One region of the Candidatus Pantoea communis genome, then DNA from elsewhere that is predicted to be linked to it. Evidence: predicted binding sites of a transcription regulator. Region 1 holds the regulator's gene; each other region holds the start of a gene.
The links. Region 1 encodes PurR, which represses purine synthesis genes. Its sites were predicted from a motif close to CANGCAAACGTTTGCNTG; they were not measured.

Region 1 (3,280 bases):
CGTCAGCTATACGGTGCGTCAGCTGGAAACCTGGCTGGCCGTGCCGTTGTTTGAGCGTCAGCACCGTGAGGTGGTGTTAACCCCGGCGGGCGAGCATTTTGTGCGGGAGGGGCGATCTGTTATCAAAAAAATGCTGGCAACCCGCAGGCAGTGCCAGCAACTGGCGAATGGCTGGCGCGGACAGCTCAGTATTGCCGTGGATTGCATTGTAAAACCCCAGCGTACCCGACAACTGGTAAAGGATTTTTACCGTCATTTCCCGGATATGGAATTGATCATCAGCTACGAGGTATTTAACGGTGTATGGGATGCCTTAGCGGACGGGCGGGTCGATGTGGCGATTGGCGCCACCCAGGCGATCCCGGTGGGTGGACGTTTTGCCTTTCAGGATATGGGTGCTCTAAACTGGCGTTGTGTGGTCAGTCCTGATCATCCTCTGGCCGCGAGTGCCGATCTCAACGAAGAAGCGCTGCGTGCCTGGCCATCGCTGGTACTGGAAGATACCTCTCGCGCATTACCACGACGCATGACCTGGACATTGGATAATCAGCGGCGTTTAGTGGTGCCAGAGTGGGAAACAGGGATGGATTGTTTGCAGGCGGGATTGTGCGTGGGCATGGTGCCGGGCCACCTGGCGCGGCCATTATTGGATAGGGGGGCGTTGGTCGAGCTATCACTGCCGCAGCCGTTTCCGGAAAGTCCCTGCTGCGTCAGTTGGTCAGAACAGCGTGCGTCACCCGCGCTGGAGTGGTTACTCGCCTATCTTGGCGATGCTGAAACGCTGAACCACGAGTGGCTCAGCGAAAATCAGCTTTAACGGCGGTAATCACGGAATGGACCGTCCGCCACGGAGCGACGCTCAATCAGTGTAGGCTGGACCTCAATGGTTTGCGGCTCTTCGCGTTTGCTGGTGATGCGATCCAGCAGCATTTCCAGCGCTTTTTTGCCCAACTCCGCTTTCGGCTGGTGAACTGTGGTGAGCGCAGGGGTGAAGTAGCGCGCGTTGCGCACGTTATCATAGCCAATCACGGAGATGTCCTGCGGCACGCGCAGTCCCATCTCATCGGCGGCACAGATCGCGCCCATCGCCATGATATCGCCCCCGCAGAACACGGCGGTCGGACGCTGTTTCTGATTAAGGATCTGCTGCATCGCCTGATAACCCGATTCTGGCTCGAAGTCGCCCTGAACAACCCATTCCGGCCGCACGGTCACACCGCCTTCGCTCATCGCCTGCAGGAAGCCCGCATGGCGCCCGCCGCCGGTGTTGCGCTCCATTTGACCCGGAATCGCACCGATATCTCGGTGACCGCGCTCGATAAGGTAGCGTCCAGCCAGGTAACCCCCCTGGAAGGCGTTATCCTGTACGGTATCGGTGAAGTCGCCGCGAGAGGCGCCCCAGTCCATCACGACCATCGGAATGTTGCGGTTCTCTTCCAGCATCTGCAGCAAATCGTCAGGATACTCTGAGCACATGACTAACAGACCATCCACACGCTTTTGCGCCATCATCGACAGGTAAGCGCGCTGCTTTTGCAAATCGTTATGTGCGTTGCCCAGAATCAAGGTATAGCCGCGTTCGAAACAGTGGTTCTCAACCGCTTCGATAATTTCGGCAAAGTAGGGCGCTTCGCTGGAAGTGGCTAACAGTCCCAGCGTTTTGGTGTGATTCACCTTCAAACTACGCGCAACGGCGCTCGGCGAATAGTGCAGCTCTTTAATCGCTTCCCATACGGCGTTACGCGTTTCCTCTGCAACAAAACGCGTTTTGTTGATGACATGCGAAACGGTGGTGGTAGATACACCCGCGCGTTTCGCTACATCTTTAATTGTTGCCATGAAAAAGGTACTCCCCGGCTTATCGCAACTTACTGATAAGTATTTTGTTAAACGTTTGCGTCTGCGAAGGGTTTTATGCCCTAAAGGGGGGGGCAAATCTGCCGTTTCAGGCAGGGAAAATCACTTCAGCAGGCTGTAAATACAGCATGCGCAAAAATCAGTTGCGCAACGAAAGGCGGCGATTCTAGCAAGCCAGCGCGGATAAGACGAGATTTTTGCCCACCGCTGTGCGAAAATTGTTTTAACCCTAATAAATGTGTGACTAAGGAGTAGTGATGAGTACAGATTTAAAGCTGGCGCTAATGACCACGGTTGGCGCACTGTTGATGATTATTGCGTTTAGCTTCACCGCCATTCTTCATTAATTCAAAGCGCATCAATAAAAAAAGCCGGCACTGATTAAGCGTCCGGCTTTTTTTGTGGCGAGAGCCACAGGATGTTGCGCAACAATTAGCGAATAGTTTTTGGAGTCATCATACGGCGCGCACCGACATAGTGTTTCTGCCAGTAGTCTTCGCCCAATGCGCTAATCTGAATGTCTTTACCGGTGCGGGGTGACTGAATAAATTTACCGTTGCCGAGGTAAACGCCCACATGATCGGCAGTCCCGCGATTATTGATGCGGAAGAATACCAAATCCCCTTTCTCCAGCATCTCACGCTTAATGGGCGCGGCATCGTGCAGGTGATACATCTCATTCGCCGTGCGTGGGAATTTGTATTTGACGAGATCTTTATAGGCATACCAGACCAAACCACTGCAATCGAAACCGGTATGGGGTGAGGTGCCACCCCACTGGTAAGGCTTGCCCAGTTGTCCCATCAACTTCGTCATCGCGGTTTCGCGTGCCTTTTGGTAGCGCAGGCGGTGGGATTTGCTCATCTTGATGCCAGTGAGTCCCTGAACTTCATCGTCCACATCCGGGGACTTTTTCGCGAGGCGTTGATGGCCATACTTTTTCAATGGCGACTTCAGCAGGGATTTTTTGCGGCTGGATTTGTTTAAGGCGGTTTCGGTTTTACTCTGCTTTTTCAGCTTGAGCTTCTGCACGGTGGTCAGGCGAGACTTTTTAGCCGTTGTTTTAACCGGGCGTCGCTTGCGGCGCTCATCTTCGCGCGCACTTTTTTTCTCGGCGTTATGCAAACTGGCATTAATCGGGGCATGCTGCGAAGCAGAAGCCACGTTAAAAAACAGTTGCGCAAAAGCCAGTATGAAAAGCGTAATCAGTAAACGCATAGTCCGGTACAGGTTAAGCAGTCTGGCAAAAAGCAGGCTGCGGCAGAGTAAGAGAAATCTGATCAACGATCAGCGCCGAAGCAATTCTAATCCACTTTTTTTCCAAAAGGTAAGGCCTTTTTCTATTAATCTGTTACCAGGTAGATAATGTCGCTAAATTGAGCGATTTCAGCTGTTTAACGCAGCGAAATTATTGCTAATTATT
Region 2 (3,280 bases), on a different contig from region 1:
GGTTACTCGTCGATAGCGCCTTTATAGGCATCGGCGTCGAGCATCGAATCAAGTTCTGAAACGTCGCTGGCTTTAATACGGAATAACCAGCCTGCGGCGTACGGTTCGCTGTTGACCAGCTCCGGTGCGTCGGCCAGCTCTTCGTTCACAGCAACGATTTCACCGCTTAGGGGGGCATAGATGTCTGAGGCGGCTTTCACCGACTCCGCGACGGCACAGTCATCACCGGCAGCGAAAGTGGCGCCCACATCAGGCAGATCCACAAACACCATATCGCCCAGCAGTTCCTGCGCGTGTTCGGTGATACCCACGGTGAAGGTGCCATCGGCTTCTTTACGCACCCACTCGTGACTATCGCGGTATTTCAATTCATTAGGCACATTGCTCATCGCCATTTCTCCTGAAAAATTACTGAGCGACCGGCTTGCCGGCGCGAACAAAAATCGGTTTGGTGACTTTCACCGGCATTTCACGATTGCGGATCTCTACAATCGCTTGCTCACCAATGCCCGCTGGCACACGTGCCAGCGCGATGCTGTAACCCAGCGTCGGGGAGAAGGAACCACTGGTAATAATACCCTGCTGTGGCTGACCTTGTTCATCGGTGAAACGCACCGGCAAGCCGTTTCGTAGCACCCCTTTTTCGGTCATGATCAAACCCACCAGCTTTTCAGTCCCATGTTCACGTTGCGCTTCTAGCGCCTCGCGACCGATGAAATCGCGATCGGCAGGTTCCCAGCTCACCGTCCAACCCATATTGGCCGCCAGCGGTGAAACACCTTCATCCATTTCCTGACCGTAGAGATTCATCCCTGCTTCCAGGCGCAGCGTGTCACGCGCACCCAGGCCAGCCGGTTTGACGCCTGCTGCCAGCAGTTTCTGCCAGAAATCGGCCGCTTCACTGTTCGGCATCGCAATTTCATAACCGGCTTCACCGGTATAACCGGTGGTGGCGATGAACAGGCTTTCGCTTTGCACACCAAAGAACGGTTTCATACCTGCCACCGCTTCACGCTGCGCCGCAGTAAACAACGTCTGTGCTTTCTGCTGCGCTTGCGGGCCTTGTACGGCAATCAGTGCCAGGTCGTCACGCTCGGTGAGTTCGACACCAAACGGCTGAGCGTGCTGTTTGATCCACGCCAAATCCTTCTCACGCGTCGCGGAGTTCACCACTAAGCGGAAAAAGTCTTCGGTCATAAAGTAAACAATCAAATCATCAATGACGCCAGCCGAAGCATTCAGCATGCCGGTGTAGAGGGCTTTGCCGGGTTGCGTCAGTTTGGCGACATCGTTGGCCAGCAGATAACGCAGGAATTCACGGGTGCGGACACCGTGCAGATCGACGATGGTCATGTGGGAAACATCAAACATACCGGCATCGTTGCGCACCACATGATGCTCATCCATTTGCGAGCCGTAATGCAGTGGCATCATCCAGCCATGGAAGTCCACCATGCGCGCACCGCATGCCTGATGCTGTTCGAATAGAGGCGTTTGCTGAGTCATAACCATCCTGTGAAAACAAGTGAGTGTGACGCGCCTGCGCCGCCTATACAGGCTGACGCAAACGTTCTCTTTGTGCTGAAGTTACCACCGAACGCGGCGATTAACCATAAGGAAAACGAGGGCGAAACAGTACCACCCTTCAGCACGCACCAAACCCACCACAGCACAATTCACTGCATTTTTGTGATTAACCGCGCATAAAATACAATTAATAACGATAAACACAGCCTGATAATGGAACACACGCCTCAGTACGGGAAATAGGTCCGGCGAACCCGCGACACCTTCATTAGTTAAAGTAATGCGAATTGGCGAGTAAAATTAGAATAAATCAAACGAGGCGCAATTTGAGTGCAGAGGCGCACCAGAGCAGTGCATAGGGTGAAAAAGCTAATTAAAATGCGCTTGTCCAAACACAGCCTGCAACGTCCCAGTGCAGACGTAACTGTCACTTTAGGAGCGGCTTTTGGTATGACGAGACAGTGATTCATGCAAAAAAATGGCGCCTGAATCGGCGCCATTTAACGAGAATTTAACGAATCCAGCTGGGCATATCATTTAGCCCCATGGCCTGCTTCAGCATCATCGGTTTGACGCCCGGCAATGTGTCAGCCAGTTTCAATCCCACATCACGCAGTAGCTTTTTCGCCGGATGGGTGCCGGCAAACAGCTCACGGAATCCCTGCATGCCCGCCAGCATCATTGCCGCACTGTGCTTGCGGCTGCGCTCATAACGTCGCAGATAAAGGTGCTGCCCGATATCTTTCCCTTCCTGATGCAGGCGACGAATTTCACCGATCAGTTCCGCGGCATCCATGAAGCCAAGGTTAACGCCCTGTCCGGCCAGCGGATGAATGGTGTGCGCGGCATCGCCCACCAGTGCCAGGCGGTGCGCGGCAAAGTTACGAGCATAGCGCGCCATCAGTGGGAAGGTTTTGCGCTCGCTTTCTACGTGGCATAAGCCTAAACGCATATCGAAGGCTACTGACAGATGCTGGTTGAACAGCGCTTCTGGCATCGACTGCACGCGGGCCGCTTCTTGTGGCGACAGCGACCAAACGATGGAACACAGGTGCGGGTCCTGCATAGGCAGGAACGCCAGAATGCCGTCGCCATGGAACACCTGACGCGCAATTGCATCGTGCGGCATATCGGTGCGGATATTGGCGACCAGCGCGTGATGATCGTAATCCCAGAAGGTAATCGGGATATCGGCTTTGTCGCGCAGCCACGAGTTTGCCCCATCCGCGGCAATCAGCAGGCGCGCACTCATCATGCTGCCGTCCTGCAAAGTGACGAACGCTTCGTTGTCGCCAAAGGCCACCTGCTGCAACTGCGCAGGGGCAAATAAGGTGATATCGCTGCACTGACTGGCGCGCTGCCACAGTGCGCTGTGAATCACTTCGTTTTCAATAATATGGCCGAGATGGGATAAGCCTTGCTGCTCATCATCAAAGCTGATGGAACCAAAGCTGTCTTGATCCCACACTTCCATGCCGTGATAGGCACTGGCGCGCAACGCCAGGATACTGGACCAGACATCCAGCTTTTGCAGCAGACGTTCGCTGGCAGCATTGATCGCCGAGACGCGAATCGATGCGGCGCTCGCTGGATCAAATTGTGGCTCAGGTGCTTTCTCCAGCACGGCAACGCGCAGGCCGCTGCCCTGTAATCCGCAGGCGACGGCCAGACCTACCATACCGCCACCGGCGATAGCCACATCAAATGTTTGCATTGCTGCCCCTTAATTCATGCTCAACGCTTCACCCAGCCG
Region 3 (3,280 bases), on a different contig from region 1:
TCGACACATCGCAGCCAGTCTTCGGTAAGCTATAACCTCGCCATGCTGCAAGAACGCCTTGAAGTCACCTTGCTGGAGACCAAAGGAAGGCGCACCGTGCTGACGCCTGCAGGCGAGAAGCTTCTGGCGCAGGTCAGGCCACTGTTGAAAGCTTTCTACGCGCTGGAAAGCACCGCCAGCGCTATGCGCAACGGTGAGCGCAGCCGCATCGAACTGATGGTGGATAGCATCTTGCCGCGCGAGCATTTGTTCAGTGTGCTGAGTGAATTCCAGCGTCTCTATCCGGGTACGCAGGTTAACGTCACCGAGGTGTTGGAAACGCAGATACCGGATAACAGCCAGGCGGATGTAATGGTATTGAGCCAGCGCCAGCCCGGGACAGGCCGGGGCGAATGGATGATGAATGTGGATTTCGTGGCTGTTGCGCACCACCAGCATGCGTTACATCACTTGAATGGTGCGGTTAGTGCTGAGCAGTTAGCGGAATATCCGCTGATCCGCATTGCCGATCATCAGCATTTTAGCGTACTGCAGGAGCACCATCAGGGAGAGATCTGGGCTTGTTCCACCATCGAGGCCGCAATTGAGGCAGTAATGCATCAGGTTGGTTATGGTTGGTTACCGGAGACCCGTATTCAGTCCGCCCTGGCGGCAGGAACATTGAAGATGCTGCCGCTGCAACAGGGCGTTCGTCGCGTAACAGCGCTGCATTTACTGATCAATAACGAGATAATTGTTATTGATGCACAGTTGCAAACACTGCTCGATCTGATGCGCAATAAAGCCTGGATATGATCCAGGCATCAGCATCATTACGCCGCTTTCTCCGCCTGAATATCGCGCTGAATGCCGTCGCGCACATCCTGTGGGATCTTCAGGGCATCACCCAGTGCAGAGAGATAGCTGCGCTCCATAAAGTGATCCACATCGATGGCGGCACAGCTGAGGAAGTACAGTTCCAGCGCCTCTTCTTCGTTTTTCACATCTGCCGCCAGCCACTGTGGATCGAGTGGACGGTTCATCGCCTGCTGGATCAGCGTTTCCGCCTGTGAACCATAACCCGCCTGATGGATATTCTGCTCAATAGCGGCACGTTCGCGATCGTCAATATGACCATCGCTTTTGGCAGCGAACACTAACGCCGTCACCAAACGTTCAGCGCGCTGATCCACAGGTGTCTGCAACTGACCAAATTCCGGCTCATCCTGGTGCGTTTCACGCACACGCTGTTTGTATTTGTTCCATAGCACGGCGCCCGCTGCCGCACCGCCGCCGACCAGCAAGGCTTTGCCGCCATATTTGGTCAACAGGCTTCGTGTAGACTTGCTAGCCACCAGCAATCCCGCTAACCCACCCAGCGCGCCGGGTGCCAGCATATCGCTCAAACCACCGGCTTTGCCGTCGCTGCCCTTCTTCGCCAGCACCGACTGGATTTGCTGCAACCAATTGCTCATCGTTTAACTCCTGTTTAAGTTTCCGCGTTCCATGCTGCCGTAGCGAGTGTCAGGTAACGTCAGAGCGGGAAAAGTATGGCAAACCTGATGAAGGCGAATGCGTGAGTACGCAAACGTTTTCGTATATACTGCGCGCGCATTTTGACTGCTAAGGTGAAATTATGACGACTCTCGGAACCGCGCTGCGCCCTGCCGCAACGCGTGTGATGCTGTTAGGTTCAGGCGAATTGGGCAAAGAAGTGGCGCTGGAGTGTCAGCGTCTGGGTGTGGAAGTGATTGCCGTGGATCGTTATGCCGATGCCCCTGCGATGCACGTTGCACACCGTAGCCATGTGATCAATATGCTGGACGGTGATGCGCTGGCTGCGTTAATTGCGCTGGAGAAGCCGCACTTTGTGGTGCCAGAAATTGAAGCTATTGCCACTGAAAAACTGCTGGAACTGGAAGCTCAAGGCCAGAAAGTGGTACCTACCGCGCGTGCAGCGCGCCTGACCATGAACCGCGAAGGTATTCGCCGTCTGGCGGCAGAAGAGTTGTCGTTACCGACTTCAACCTATCAGTTCGCTGACAGCAAAGAGAATTTCGTCGCAGCCGCCAATGAAATTGGTTTTCCGTGCATCGTTAAACCAGTAATGAGCTCATCGGGCAAAGGTCAGAGTTTCATCCGCGAAGCGAGCCAGCTGGATAAAGCCTGGGATTACGCGCAGCAAGGCGGACGTGCCGGTGCCGGTCGCGTGATCGTCGAGGGCGTGGTCAAATTTGATTTCGAAATCACCCTACTGACCATCAGCGCCGTGGATGGCATCCATTTCTGCGCGCCGATTGGTCATCGTCAGGAAGATGGCGATTACCGTGAATCCTGGCAGCCACAGCAGATGACCGACCTGGCTCTGCAGCGTGCACAAGATATCGCATCTAAAGTGGTGAAAGCGCTGGGCGGATACGGTCTGTTTGGCGTTGAGCTGTTTGTCTACGGTGATGAGGTGGTGTTTAGCGAAGTCTCGCCACGCCCACACGATACCGGCATGGTGACGCTGATTTCTCAGGATCTGTCCGAGTTTGCTCTGCATGTGCGCGCGTTCCTTGGCTTGCCAATCGGTGGCATTCGCCAGTATGGCCCGGCGGCTTCGGCGGTGATTCTGCCACAGCTGGATAGCAACAATGTGCAGTTCGTGAACATCGAAGCGGCATTGGGTGCGGGACTGCAGTTGCGTCTGTTCGGCAAGCCAGAGATTGCTGGTCAACGTCGTCTGGGCGTGGCGCTGGCTACTGGTGACAATACCGATGAGGCGATTGCACGTGCCGTGGCGAGTGCCGCAGCCGTGAAAGTAGAGGGCTAATTCCCTCAGCTGCTGACAGCGAAAAAGGGCGGCCACCAGGCCGCCCTTTCAGTTCCAATGATTCGCACCCTGCCAGATGCGTTACTTCGCGCCTTCAACGGCTTCGCGAGCCAGACGCGTAATGCGATCCCAGTCGCCGCTTTCCAGCGCATCGTTCGGCACCAACCACGAACCACCAATACAGAGCACGCTTTTCAGTGCCAGATAGTCACGGTAGTTGGCCGGTGAGATACCGCCGGTTGGGCAGAAACGCACCTGTGGGAACGGACCGCCAATCGCTGACAGTGCTTTCACACCACCATTGGCTTCCGCCGGGAAGAACTTAAACTCACGCAGACCGTAATCCATCCCTAACATCAGTTCAGAAACGGTGCTGATGCCCGGAATCAATGGCACCGGACCTTCAACCGCGGCTTTCAGCAACGGCTCCGTCAGACCTGGGCTGATCACAAACTGCGCACCGGCATCGGTGACTTCTTTTAACTG

Region 2: a site for PurR is predicted at 1,561-1,578, ahead of gcvT (glycine cleavage system aminomethyltransferase GcvT). Genes of this name have one in related genera too.
Region 3: a site for PurR is predicted at 1,561-1,578, ahead of purT (formate-dependent phosphoribosylglycinamide formyltransferase). Genes of this name have one in related genera too.

What each region holds. Positions count from the first base shown of each region.
Region 1 covers NZ_VWXC01000001.1:471,779-475,058, reverse strand. The annotation lists gene punR (DNA-binding transcriptional activator PunR) at 1-817, shown strand, start outside; gene purR (HTH-type transcriptional repressor PurR) at 814-1,839, opposite strand; gene cydH (cytochrome bd-I oxidase subunit CydH) at 2,115-2,204, shown strand; gene F3J37_RS02465 (C40 family peptidase) at 2,290-3,075, opposite strand.
Region 2 covers NZ_VWXC01000004.1:115,375-118,654, reverse strand. The annotation lists gene gcvH (glycine cleavage system protein GcvH) at 3-389, opposite strand; gene gcvT (glycine cleavage system aminomethyltransferase GcvT) at 409-1,506, opposite strand; gene ubiI (FAD-dependent 2-octaprenylphenol hydroxylase) at 2,039-3,241, opposite strand; gene ubiH (2-octaprenyl-6-methoxyphenyl hydroxylase) at 3,262-3,280, opposite strand, start outside.
Region 3 covers NZ_VWXC01000002.1:302,245-305,524, reverse strand. The annotation lists gene F3J37_RS05520 (LysR family transcriptional regulator) at 1-795, shown strand, start outside; gene F3J37_RS05515 (tellurite resistance TerB family protein) at 813-1,454, opposite strand; gene purT (formate-dependent phosphoribosylglycinamide formyltransferase) at 1,616-2,794, shown strand; gene F3J37_RS05505 (bifunctional 4-hydroxy-2-oxoglutarate aldolase/2-dehydro-3-deoxy-phosphogluconate aldolase) at 2,876-3,280, opposite strand, start outside.